2 regions of the Vagococcus entomophilus genome follow, and region 1 is predicted to be linked to the other one. Evidence: a T-box and tRNA genes for the amino acid it is inferred to sense, from the RefSeq annotation. Region 1 holds a T-box; the other holds one or more tRNA genes.

What was found. The T-box of region 1 lies ahead of serS (serine--tRNA ligase). A T-box ahead of a tRNA ligase gene usually reads a tRNA of that ligase, here a tRNA-Ser.
Region 2: it encodes a tRNA-Ser, which carries the amino acid that the T-box ahead of serS (serine--tRNA ligase) is inferred to sense. The anticodon was not compared.

Annotation. Positions count from the first base shown of each region.
Region 1 is NZ_NGJZ01000002.1:2,559-9,591, forward strand. It holds gene CBF30_RS06030 (sensor histidine kinase) at 1-670, shown strand, start outside; gene CBF30_RS06035 (serine hydrolase) at 757-2,043, shown strand; T-box leader at 2,088-2,325, shown strand; gene serS (serine--tRNA ligase) at 2,379-3,650, shown strand; gene guaB (IMP dehydrogenase) at 3,714-5,198, opposite strand; gene CBF30_RS06055 (DUF1129 domain-containing protein) at 5,520-6,227, opposite strand; gene ychF (redox-regulated ATPase YchF) at 6,267-7,033, opposite strand, start outside.
Region 2 is NZ_NGJZ01000001.1:1,090,170-1,097,202, forward strand. It holds gene CBF30_RS05150 (SDR family NAD(P)-dependent oxidoreductase) at 1-16, opposite strand, end outside; gene CBF30_RS05155 (IclR family transcriptional regulator) at 105-860, opposite strand; gene CBF30_RS05160 (ATP-binding cassette domain-containing protein) at 1,043-2,590, opposite strand; gene CBF30_RS05165 (CHAP domain-containing protein) at 2,777-3,625, opposite strand; tRNA gene CBF30_RS05170 (tRNA-Ser) at 3,838-3,924, opposite strand; partial or broken gene CBF30_RS12165 (SEC-C metal-binding domain-containing protein) at 3,991-4,110, opposite strand; gene CBF30_RS05180 (rhodanese-like domain-containing protein) at 4,664-4,969, opposite strand; gene CBF30_RS05185 (P-loop nucleotide/nucleoside kinase family protein) at 5,036-5,641, opposite strand; gene CBF30_RS05190 (class II fructose-bisphosphate aldolase) at 5,661-6,515, opposite strand; gene CBF30_RS05195 (tetratricopeptide repeat protein) at 6,539-6,937, opposite strand; gene CBF30_RS05200 (PTS sugar transporter subunit IIC) at 6,962-7,033, opposite strand, start outside.

The DNA.
Region 1 (7,033 bases):
CAGCCATGATATTCGTACGCCACTGACTTCTATTATTGGATATTTGGGATTGATTGAAGAAAGACAATTTCATTCTAATGAAGAGTTGCTTCACTACACGCACACTGCTTACTTAAAAGCAAAACAGATGAAAGTATTAGTAGATGATTTATTTGAATATACCAAAGTACGGCAACCTAGCACTCCGCTCAATTCGATTACCTTTGATATGGAACAACTGATTGAACAAATTGCAGTGGACTTTGAGTTAGCAGCTAGTAAAAAGAATATCAAAATTGAAGTCCTCGTCTCGCCCAGTCCTTTTATGATGGAAGGAGACTCTGAGAAGTTGGTTCGCGTTTTTGATAACCTTATCTCCAATGCAATCAAATACGGCAAGGGTGGAAAAAAAATTGTGATTTCTGCTGAAAAAATTGGAAGTGAAGCACTCATTATTGTGAAAAATGATGGGCCTTCTATTCCCAAAAAATCTCTAGATCAACTGTTTGATCGTTTTTATCGTGTAGAGGAATCTCGCTCACAAGAAACGGGTGGAACTGGCTTAGGACTGGCAATTGCTCAAAGTATCGTGACCTTGCACGGAGGCTATATTTACGCTAATTCAGACAAGGAATGGACCTCATTTGTTTTCCATTTACCTCTCAAAACCAAAAACTATCAAAAAGACTAAAAAGAATGCGAGCAATCTATTGCATCGCATCTTTTTATTCGTTAAACTGAACGTGATGATTCTAAAAAAGGGAGACTTATCTTATAATGAAGAAACCAAAGATTTTTGCACTTTTTTTTGTCTTAATTTTACTTTTTAATACCCTACTTTTTCCATTTGGTTCAAAAGCTTTAGCTGCCGAGAATTTTCAAGTTGCTGCCAAAGCTGCTGTTTCAGTGGATGCTACTACTGGGAAAGTTTTATTTGATCAAAATGCCGACGAAGTACTACCTATTGCTTCAATGACAAAAATGTTGACGCTTTATCTCGTATTAGAAGCAGTCAAAGAAAAAAAACTTTCCTGGAATGACACGGTACCAATTGAAGATTACTTATACGAGTTAAGCACAGATACAGCTCTTTCAAATGTTCCTCTAGTAAAAGGAACAAACTATACTGTTAAAGAATTATTTGATGCCTCCGCGATTTATTCTGCCAATGCTGCTGCAATCGCACTAGCGACAAAAGTTTCTGGTAGTGAGAGTGGATTCGTAGATTTGATGCGTAAAAAATTACTCTCCTGGGGTGTCAAAGATCCACATATTATCTCTGCTTCTGGTCTAAACAATGAAGATCTAGGTACTCATATCTATCCTGGGAGCGCTGCAAATGACGAAAATAAATTATCTGCCAAATCTGTCGCATTGATTGCCCAACACTTAATCACCGACTACCCTGAAATTTTAGAAGTAACAAAAACCACTAGTAAAGTCTTTGCAGCAGGTACACCTAGCCAAACAGAGATGACGACTTGGGACTGGATGCTGCCTGGTGGTCAGTATTACAAAGAAGGGGTTGATGGGTTAAAAACTGGGACTACTGACTTAGCTGGAGAATGTTTTGCTGGGACAATCACCAAAAATAACTGGCGAATTATTACAGTAGTGATGAATGCAACTAATGCCCAAACGGATGCTGGTGCTAGATTTGTAGAAACTGGAAAACTGATGGACTATACGTATGACAACTGGGAGAAAAAAATACTATATAAAAAAGGAAGTACATTGCCAACAGACAAAAAAGTTACGGTAAATAAAGGAAAAAATACTTCCGTTCCACTTGTTCTAAAGGAAGATGTCACACTTTTTACTCGCAAAGGGATGGACATAAAAAATGTCAAGAGCCAGTTCAAAGAAACAACTAAGGAACTGACTGCCCCACTTGGAAAAAACACAGTGGTTAAAACCGGAACGATCCAACTAAAAGAAGATACATTAGGCTATATTGGTACTCAAAAGGCACCAACTTACACACTTGTTACGAAACAAAAAGTCGAAAAAGCCAACTTTTTCGTGTTGCTAGGCCGTTCAATCAAAAGCTTTTTTTCAAAATAACATTTGACAGTACACTAAAAATTTTGTATGCTAACAGTAATTTAACAGTTGTATTCTTAGGGAATAGTAGCGATTGTGTTTTTTCCAGAGAGTTAGCGGTCTGGTGCAAGCTAACAAAAGCATCCGTGAATCCACCCATTCAAATAAGTAGCAGGCAAACGCTTTTGCGGTAAGTCTTCTCGGTATTCTACCGTTATCAAAATCAAGTGCAACATTTTTATGTTGAATTTGGGTGGCACCGCGAGTCCATTTCTAAATGAACCAAACCTCTTCGTCCCAACTGAGCTTTTGCTCTAGGGATAAGGGGTTTTTTATTATACAAAGGAGGAACTATCATGTTAGATGTAAAAATGATTCGACAAAATTTTGATACTGTAAAAGAAAAACTATTGACACGTGGTGTAAAAGAAGAGATTTTAAATACGTTTGTCTCTTTAGATGAGCAACGCCGTACATTGCTGGTCGAAGTTGAAAGTCTAAAAAAACACCGTAACGATGTTTCAAGTGAAATTGCTCAATTAAAAAAAGCCAAAGAACCAGCTGAGGACAAAATTAACGAAATGAAGCTTGTTGGCGCAAAGATTAAAGAGTTAGATGCTCAACTAGTAGAAATTGAGGAAGAAATCACACAAATTTCTTATACGCTACCCAACTTACCCAATGAAGCGGTACCTGTTGGAAAAGATGAAGAAGAAAACGTAGAAGTAAGACGCTGGTCTACACCTAAAGACTTTCATTTTACGCCAAAACCGCACTGGGAGGTTGCTGAAAATCTAGGGATTTTAGATTTCGAACGTGGCTCAAAAGTAACAGGTAGTCGTTTTGTATTTTATAAGGGACTAGGTGCCCGACTAGAACGAGCCGTTTACAATTTAATGCTAGATACACACATCTATGAACACGGTTATACCGAAATGATGACGCCTTATATCGTAAACGATGATTCAATGTTTGGTACGGGACAATTCCCTAAATTTAAGGAAGATGTTTTCCAACTTGAAAACACAAATCTAACATTAATTCCAACTGCAGAAGTACCACTTACTAACTATTACCGCGATGAAATTCTTAAAAACCAGGATTTACCTATTTATTTCACGGCACTTAGCCCCGCTTTTCGTTCAGAAGCAGGAAGTGCAGGTCGTGACACTCGTGGCCTAATTCGTTTGCATCAATTCAACAAAGTGGAGATGGTGAAATTTACAGACGAGCAAACTTCCTACGATGAACTTGAAAAAATGGTGACAAATGCTGAGGATATCTTGCAAAAGCTAAACTTACCCTACCGAGTAATCACCTTATGTACGGGAGACATGGGCTTTTCTGCTGCTAAAACCTATGATTTAGAGGTCTGGATTCCAGCACAAGAGACGTTCCGTGAGATTAGCTCTTGTTCAAACTGCGAAGATTTCCAAGCTCGCCGTGCCAAAATTCGATACCGTGATGCAGAAGACAAAATTCATTATGCACACACACTAAATGGATCTGGTCTTGCTGTGGGTCGAACAGTTGCTGCTATTTTGGAAAACTACCAAAATGAAGATGGTAGTGTCACAATCCCTGAAGCTTTAGTCCCTTACATGGGTGGCACAACCGTTATCCGCTAATTTAACTAAAAAAGGTTGGATCAAAACGAAACGTTCGTTTTGATCCAACCTCTTTTTTTAGTTTTAAGATTCAAAAGAATAATTAGGTGCTTCTTTGGTAATTTGTACATCGTGCGGATGAGATTCACGTAATCCCGCTCCACTCATTTGGACAAATTGTGCTTCTTCTCTTAATTGTTTTAAGTTTCCAGCTCCTACGTAGCCCATGCCCGCTTTTAAGCCACCAACCAATTGGAATAAAATATCCGCTGCACTTCCTTTGTATGCAACACGACCTTCAATTCCTTCTGGGACCAATTTGTTGGCCTCGTTAACACCACTTTGGAAGTAACGATCACTTGATCCTTTTTCCATCGCACCTAAAGAGCCCATACCTCGATACGTTTTGAAACGACGTCCTTGGAATATTTCAAATTCACCAGGAGATTCATCCGTTCCAGCAAGCATGCTTCCTAACATTACTGCATGCCCACCCGCAGCAAGAGCTTTTACAACATCGCCAGAATACTTAATCCCGCCATCGGCAATGATTGGTTTGCCGAATTCACGTGCTACAGAAGCTGCATCATAGATTGCTGTAAGCTGCGGCACTCCAACTCCTGCCACCACACGAGTCGTACAAATAGAACCAGGACCAATCCCAACTTTTACAACATCTACCCCAACTTCAAATAAAGCGCGTGCACCCTCGGCTGTGGCAATATTTCCAGCGATTAAAGTAGCTTTAGGAAACGTCTTACGGATTTCTTTAATTTTACGAATCACACCCGCACTATGTCCATGTGCAGTATCTATGATAATTGCATCGGCACCGGCATCTAACAATGCTTCTGAGCGTTCAAAAGTGTCACTCGTTACACCTACGGCAGCTGCAACTAATAATCGCCCATGTTCGTCTTTTGCTGCATTAGGGAATTCAATTACCTTTTCAATATCCTTGATAGTGATCAGCCCGCTTAATTTACCAGCTTCATCTACAATTGGTAATTTTTCAATTTTATGTTTTTGTAAGATTTTTTCTGCATCTTTTAAAGAGGTTCCCACGGGTGCAGTGACCAATTTTTCTTTGGTCATCACCTCTTTAATCGGAACTTGATAGTCGGTTACAAAACGCAAATCACGATTTGTTAAAATCCCCACTAACTGACGATTTTCTAGAGTTTCGACAACGGGTACACCACTAATACGATATTTGGACATCAATTGTTCCGCATCTGCCACTAGATGTGTGGGAGTTAGGAAGAACGGATCAATGATAACGCCACTCTCTGAGCGTTTTACTTTTCTTACCTCGTCTGCTTGTTGTGCAATACTCATATTTTTATGTATAACACCTAATCCACCTTGACGGGCCATTGAAATCGCCATTTTGCTATCTGTTACCGTATCCATACTTGCACTGATAAAAGGAATATTCAATTTGATATTTTGGGCAAGTTGAACACCCATTTCTACTTCATTTGGTAGTACGTGACTTTCTGCTGGAATCAGCAATACATCATCAAACGTAAATCCTTTTTTTGCAAATTTTGTTTCCCAATTGGACATTGTCGACAACCTCTCCTCTTATTTATTTTTAATTACAAAAATAACAAACAAACCACAATTAGTCAATCATCTCGTCATCAAAAAACCATTTTTCACATTAAAATTTCATTTTCACGCACTTTATATTTTCGAAAAGAGCATGAGAGATCACTCGAAAGTGATCTTTCATGCTCTTACTATTCGAATAAACGAGGGGGGGCAGAAGTAACTCCCTTAAAAATACACTAACCTTCACAAAAATTTGATCGAATTTTTTCCTGAATTTCTTTTTATTCTTCAGAGTCAAAACTTCTGTCCCATCTCTTTCTTTTTCACCACTTATTAGTTTGGACGCAAGATGGTTCCTTGAATGCCAAATCGTTTTTTCAACAAATAGCGTACGCCAAATGTTACTCCAGCAAGAATCAAGTTTACAACTGGATCTAACTGAGGATTGATTGACGCTGGGATAAATGCTGCAAAAGAAAATACCGCAAACCACGCAAGTAAAATCAGCATCATAATGGCTGTTGACTTGATTAAGCCGGGACGTTTTTCTTTCGGTATATTTTCTCTAGCATATCTATAGACATATTTATCCATGATATAGAAAACATAGCCTCCAGAAAACGCCGCTAAAATCATCGTAATCAGTCCAAATGAACTGACAGATTGGCTGGTTTTAGAGATGAGATTGATTACGCCTCCCATGCCAGCTAAAAAGACCAATAAAAGTAAGGAATTATCAAGCCAAATTTCCCACAGCTTGTTTGCTTTCACAGGAGCTGGTCGATTCGCTAATTTTGACACATATTCCGAAGGTGTACCAAACAATTGGCGTGCCGTTGTTCCCTTTTTTTGCTCTTTCACAAGCACAGATACAACCTCATAAACCGTTGCCTTGATGGTCGTTTCATTTAGAGCAGACTCTTGTAGCTTTTTTTTCAAGTCAAATACATACTGTTCATTTCTTTTCGTTAATTGCTTTTCCAACGCTTCAATTGACTCTTTTGGAGCTACCGAAGTCACATTTTTTTCTTCTACCGCCACAAAGACTCCTCCTTATGTTTTGTAATGTAGTCTACTGGTTTAGACATTGAAACGAAATAGCATAATATCGCCATCTTGTACAACATATTCTTTTCCTTCAAGGCGAACTTTTCCTGCTTCTTTTGCTGCATGCATACTCCCATATTGAAGCAAATCTTCATAGGAGACGGTTTCAGCACGGATAAAACCACGCTCAAAGTCACTATGGATGACCCCTGCACATTGTGGTGCTTTCATGCCTTGTTTAAATGTCCAGGCACGTACTTCTTGAACACCCGCTGTGAAATAAGTAGCGAGTCCCAGCAAATGATAAGCCGCACGAATCAGTTGATCCAAACCAGATTCTTCGATTCCTAGATCTTCTAAAAATTCGACTTTATCTTCCTCATCCAACTCAGCGATTTCTTCTTCGGCACGAGCACAAATCACGATAACTTCTGCATTTTCTTCCGCAGCAAATTCTTTTACTTTTTTCACATAGGGATTATTGGAAGCATCTGCTATCTCGTCCTCTGACACATTTGCCACATATAACACTGGTTTTGTCGTCAGCAAAAACAAACTTTTTACTAAAGGCATTTCCTCCTCCGTAAACTCAATGCTTCTTGCAGATTTTCCTGCTTCTAAAACAGGTTTAATCTTATCAAGAACTGCTAGTTCTGCTACTGCTTCTTTGTCTTTTGTCTTAGCAACTTTGGCTACACGTGCATAACGCTTGTCAATAGACTCCAAATCCGCTAGAACTAACTCTAGGTTGATGGTTTCAATATCTGATAAAGGATCGACACGACCCTCTACATGCGTAA
Region 2 (7,033 bases), on a different contig from region 1:
TCATTACACGTTTCATCTTTGTTTCCCTCCTTATTCTATACTTCAATTATAGACTTTCAAAGTATGGAGACAAGAGAAGTGCGATATTGTCGAATAAAGAGTCCTTAAAACACTTCTTTTAAATGAGATACTTCCTGAGAAATAGCAGTTAGCGATTCTAGAATTTTTTGGAGCTTTTCTGTTGAAGAACGCCTTACAGGAACAAAGATACTAAGAGCAGCCACTACTTCTTGTCTTTGATTACTGATAGGAACAGCGAGACAATTTACGCCATTATTCAAACGCCCCATATCAACAGCAAAATGGTTCTTTTTAATCCGATCCAGTTCTTTGTAAAATTCCTGCAAATTTTTTTCATGATTGAGTGGCGTTCCACCTTGCGCTAGCGTCTTTTGGAGATACGTCTTTTGATAGTTGGAATCTTGAAAGGCCATGAGTAACTTGCCACACGCAGCATACCATAAAGCATCATTCGTCCCGACTGGAGAAGACTCCCGTAACGGATGGCTTGATTCCTTTTTAGCAACATAGAATACTTTGTCTTCTTTCAGTACAGACAAATGAACCGTCTCGTCGTATAACTCTTTGAGTTGCTGCATGTAAGGTTCCATCAGCTTTTCTAATGGAAAGTTTTTCTTAGCAGTTTCATAAAGAAGGCCCCATTTGTTACTAATACTATATGATGCGGTAGTTGGATTCTTAACCACAAGTTTTTCATCAACTAACGTCATTAAAATGCTATATATTGTAGATTTAGAAAGCTGAAAGTGTTCCGTAATCTCTTTTAATTGTGCTTGAGGGTTTTCCGCTAAAAACTCTAATATCGTAACTGCACGATGAATAGATTGGATTGATTTCATTATGACTTCCCTTCTTTTATCTGTTTCACGCTCATAGACTACACTATCTTTTTGTCGTTCGTCAATTATTGCACTGAAATCATAAAAAAAAATAAAACTTTTGTCTAGTAAAGTAAAAAAGGACAAGCTAGATTGTAGCGCAAAAAGAGCCTCCCTGTTGCACATTCCCAAAAATAAAGTAACTATATATAAATTATGTTATCAAACAACTTTAATAATTGATCATCGTGATTATGAATGGTCATGACTATAGTCTTATCTGTTAGTTCCAGCAAATAAAACAGAGCTAATTTTTTTGTTTTTACATCCAAAGCTGAGAAAGGTTCATCTAAAAATAAATAGTCAGAGTCTTTATATATCGCTCGGGCAATGGTCACCAATTGTTTTTGTCCCCCGCTTAATTTATGTGCTGGACAATCAAAAATAGTTTTCGCTTCATTTTGAAATAATGGCCTAATCTTTTCTATTTTAGATTTATTAATATCATTAGAAAAACCCACTATGTTTTCAAGTACTGATCCTGAAAATAATTTTGTTTGTTGCGTTACTATGGCTATCTGTTTTCGATAAGAGACAGGATTAATTTGTCTTAATTCTGTCTCATTTATTAAAATAGAACCCTCGTAATCCTTGTTTCTCAAAGATAAAAGTGAGTATAGCGTCGTTTTTCCACTGCCATTTTCTCCTAATAATAAGTATTTATTATTTTTTGATATAGACAAATTCAGAACATTTCTAGTTGTTTTTTTATTATTTAGCACTACATTTTCTAATTTAATAGTCTCGATCTGACTGATTTTTTTCGTATTGATTTCCGACTTTTCATTAATTAGGTTCATCATTACCTTTCTAATGTCTTTTGTAGAGGCTAGACTTGATAAAACATTAGAGAACCAAAAGATTGGGGTAGTCACAGTTCCTGAAGCTTGTGTAATAGCGATTAGTTCTGGAAAAGTTATTTGCTTATTTGATAGCAGGACTGCACCAATAATATAAATTCCTATTTGAAGAACCCAAGAAAAGGTATCATTGGAAAAGGTGACAATTGCTTTTTCTTTCTTTAAAGTAAATAAATTATTCGTACTAGCGGAACTTGCTTCTTTAAATTTTTTATTCATAATTTTATCTAGATGAAACACTTTTCTAATTATGGACAGCTCGAATATGTCTAATAATAATTCAGAATTTTTCCCTAAGCTATCGTTATATTTTTTTTGAGAAGGAGAGATTTTATTAGACATTTTTTTGGATACAAACAAAGATAGACTCGCTACTACGCATATATAAAGCAAAATGATTTTATTTATAAATAAAATCAGAACTGTTCCCATAATAAATGACAGACTAAAATAAACAATACTAGTCAAAGAGGAGAGATAACTCTCCGTAATTAAAGGAATATCATTATTAAAAAGTTTCACAACTTCAGAACGTTCATACTCATCTTTTTCTGTGATTTTACTCATTACTTTTGTATTAAGCGTTTGTTGGGAAGCCGTACTAAATTGAATTGAAAAGTATTGAGCTAGCAAATTAATCAAAGATAATATAAGTAAGACAAAAAGATTTATTGCTATCAGCTCGACTATTTTGATATTATTTTTTCCAGCTTGATTCATATCAAACTGGATTAACTTTGACAACACAGGATTGTAAGCTGAATATAAAACTAAAAATAAAAATGTTTTTAAAAATAATTGTTTGTTTCTTTCAAATAAAAATTTAAGCATATCTTCCTCCTGTGTTTATATAGAGAAAACATCACCATTTTAAAATTATTCATTTACACCCTCCCTATAAGATGAAACATCCCCTAACTATAAGTCTTTAATAAGCAAACATGTCTTTTCTTCAACGGAACGTTGAAGAAAAGACATGTTTTACAAATTATTCCTCTTTTTTTAGAGATACAATAATTAATTTTTATGTGCTTGGCTAGCACTTAACCATACATTGACACTGCCAATTTTAACGTAAATCCCATTTGTAGGTGTGTCAATATTTAATACTTTATATGTACCAGGAACTTTGAAGTAGTCTCCAATATTCAAAATTTGATCGCCTGCTTTTGTACCACTAGCATTTGTTTCAACTAAAGGAGTAGCATCAATATAGTTTAGGTAGGTTGAATCTCCACCAGCAAGCGTGTTACTTGCTACAGTATTTTTAGATGGGTTTACTTTGCTTACTTTGTAAACACCGGTAAAACTAACCGTATCTCCGACTTTGATTGCTGTATTATTAGTGCTTCCGCCGCCATTATTGCTACTGCTACCAGAAAACGGAGGACGTAACCAACCAACTACAGTTCCATACGAATTAGAATAAGGAATCGAATTTTTTGTGACATATGCATGTCCATTGTAATTTTGGTTAGCCATATTGATTGTTGAACCATTTGCTGAGATTACAATTCCCGTGTGACCATAAGGACTACCTGGAACTGACATTACAAAAATATCCCCAGCTTGAGGCACTGCACCAGCAGTTGCTTTGATAAATTTAAAACCATTTTTTACTCCTGTGTTTTGAAGATCAATTGCATTACCAGAAAATGATGTGTTAAAGAAATGATTAACATACTCGTTGACATAATCTACGCATTGGTTCCCGTAAGCATGATCAAAATCATACCCTTTTCCAACCGATTGATTGACCCACGTCATGGCTTCACTTTGAGTAGCCGCCTCTGCTTTTGATACTGAAAAAACTCCACAAGCAAACACTGCGATGCTTGCCACTAAAATACTTAACATTTTTTTCATATTTGTTCTCCCCTTCCCTTGATGAAATTAATCGTACGCTTTTTAAATTAAAATAAAATGAGAAAAAGATGATAAAACGATTATTTTATTCGATTATTTTTATTTAATTGAATAAACAAATGTTTATCTTTTTAAAAAAGAAAAAATTTTTGCTCAAAAAAAAGGCCATCTTTATCAAGATCTGCCTCATACAATACGTAGCTTACATAAGAAGGAAAGTACGGGATTTGAACCCGTGCACCGCGAAACGCGGCTCGCCGGATTTCGAGTCCGGTGCATTACCACTCTGCCAACTTTCCATAACAATAGCTATATTTTAGCCTTTTTTCTTCTAAAACTCAAGTGGATAAAGAAAAATGTCATGGTTATTTTCCATGACATTTTTTGAATTTCTTGCCACTTCCACAAGGACAAGGCTCATTTCTACCTACTTTTAGATTAGAGAAGTCAACAGCTGGCTTTGCTTCTTCTGCCGTTTCACTTTGATAACGATAATTCCCCATTGGAAATAGGTTAAACATCTCGATTTCTTCTTTTGTAAACGATCTCTTTGAAGCAGCTGAACTTTTTTTCGTCTTTGCTTTTTTATGCTCGTTGCCCTTAGGCGCTTCATTAGAAAGTTTTTCTAATTTTCTAAGTAAAGTTGGACCATTACTTAGCTTTCCTTGTTCGCTTAAAAATGTGATAAAAGCGGTTAAAACCGGTACAGTATCTGAATCCATTTGCTTTTGAACAACTGCTTCTAAAGCTGTAGCTGTCCACTCTCTAGGTGTTCTTAGTTCTTCTTTGTACATCACCTTCACAAAAGTTTCACAGATTTCTGTGCCTTTTTTTTGTGCATCGTTTGATAAGCCTGTATATTCATCTGTAGTAGAAAAAGTAGCCAACCATTCGTTGCATTGTGCGACTAATTTTTCAAACTTTGATTCTGAGAACTCTTTTTGAGCCATTTTGTTACCCACCTCATTAAAAATTTCATGAAAATTCCTTGTTCATTTTAGCATTCTCTGAGGGAATAGTAAATAGCCGAAGTCAATATCATTCATTTTCAAGGTTAACGCGATGTCGCCACGCTTCCATCCCGCCTTCCACATTGACCACATTTTCAAATTGATTGCCTTCTAAAAATTCACAAGCACGCGCAGAGCGTCCGCCTAGATAGCAGATAATATAGTAAGTTTCTTGTGGGTTTAGCTCGTTTAGTCGCTGTGGCAATTGGGCAATAGGGATGTTCACTGCTCCTGAAATATGCTCTTGCTCGAAGTCTACCGCTTCACGTACATCAATAAGAGTTCCATTCTGTAATTTTGTTGCCAGTACATTTGCTGCAATTGTTTGACTCATCCATCATTCTCCTTTTTGCTAAGAAGAATTTTAACACATTCGTCCCAAAAATAACATATCTATTATCTAAAACAAATCCGTTGCAATTTTTTGCATGAGCTCTCCGTACGCTATCTGCTCAAAGTCTGTCACATCAATTTTCATCGTTTCTCCAAGAGAAAATTCCAAATACTTTCGCTGCATACATCTCTTGGAAAATACTTCAAAGCTTGGTAAATCCTCTGCTTCCTCTCGTCTTTGAAAAACTTTTCCCAGTTGGTAATTTGTCATCAAGTGCCCCAGATGTCTTGTGTGCTCTAAATCTCTTGCTCTTTGTCTTTGATAGAGTAAAGTGAGATCCGCTGTCAAACAGCCCGTTACCACTTTATACCCATATTTTAAACTCATTTTTTCTAGTCTTGACTTTTGTTTGTCACTAAATGGATAATCTGAAATAATGGAACGACTCATTTTCATCTGATCTGCCAATGCCTCATAATATTTTTCCCAAGCAATCTGATTGATTCGTTCTTTTTCCTTTATATTTTGAAACCCATACTGATCATAGCAGCTTTCTTTCAGCTCATCTGGGGAAACAAGAACAAACGACTCATATACTTGTTGAATTTTTTTTGCTAAATAAGTTTTTCCAGTACCAGGTGGTCCTGCTAGTAAAACAAGCAATTTTTTCATCCTTCACCTCTCTTTCTCTCTATTGGTTCAACGAGCGATTCATGAAGCACGCAATTTTTTTTGATACAACTTGTTTTACGGCGTGATTACAAGGAATGATCATATGTCTTAGAGACTGATTGACTGGCGTATCACTAAATGTTTCTTTGGCCGTTTTCGTCCAAGCTACAAGTAATTCCGTTCCAACGTTAAATTTGCGGATACCTCGGTCGACTAATTTTCCTATATCTTCTTCTTTCACACCTGTGCCGCCGTGAATCACAAGCGGAATAGCAACACTACGATGAATTTCTTCTAACAAAGCCACATTGACCTCCGTTTTGGATCGATATTGCCCATGATTGGTCCCAATAGCTACCGCCAAGGCATCGACTCCTGTCTGTTTAACAAAGGCTAATGCATCTTTGGGATTGGTGTAAACTTTGTCTTGCTCGCTCACTTGGATTCCTTCTTCGGTACCGCCAATTGTTCCTATTTCTCCTTCTACCGAAACCCCGCGTTCATGTGCATACGCAACGACTTCTTTTGTATTTAAAACGTTCTCGAGAAAAGGCAGGTGAGAGCCATCATACATAACAGAAGAATACCCCTTATCAATAGCCTCTTTGATATCCGCAAAATCACGTGCATGATCTAAATGAAGTGCGACATCTACTTGCTCTGTTTTAGCCATTGCTTGACAAACAGCCACTAAATTTTCATGTCCAATATATTTTGCCGTATCTACACTTGTTTGAATAATAATCGGTGCCTCAAAATCTTTGGCTGCTCGAATCAAATCTGGCAACATCTCTAAATTATGTGTATTAAATGCACCTGCCGTAATATTTCTTTTGGTTGCCATTTCTGTGATTTCTTTTAAAGTTGTATACATAAGCTTTCTCCTTTTATATGCTCTTATTTTTGTGCACCCCTGGTCATCTCTTTGGATAAAGTTAGTAGCTCATCCAGTTTATTTAAATAATACTGTAATGTTGCCTCATCTTTTTCTTTAGCAGCTTTTACTCGTTCTTGATTATAAAGATTGAGTAATACCTTGTAGCCTTTGCCTAAAGACTTTTTGCTTCTTTGACTCTTCTCTAAATACTCAATAGCTAAGCTAGTTTCTCCCAGCTGCTCATAATCACAACCTAAACGCTCGTATATTTCGGCTAATCCTGTGGTTGTACTTTGCTCTAGTTGACTTTTTAACTGTTCAATATGCTGGAGAAGTGCAGCTTTTTTTGCTGTAGATAATGACCTAGCTCTTGGCTCTTGTTTTGACAGATTTTTCTTATGTTTCAAAAATCCAAACATTTTGTCTTCCTCCTTTTCACAACGTTAGACAGCTTTTAAAATAGGCCCAATAATCCAAGCATACAAAAGTGCTGCCACTACTGTATCCACATCCGT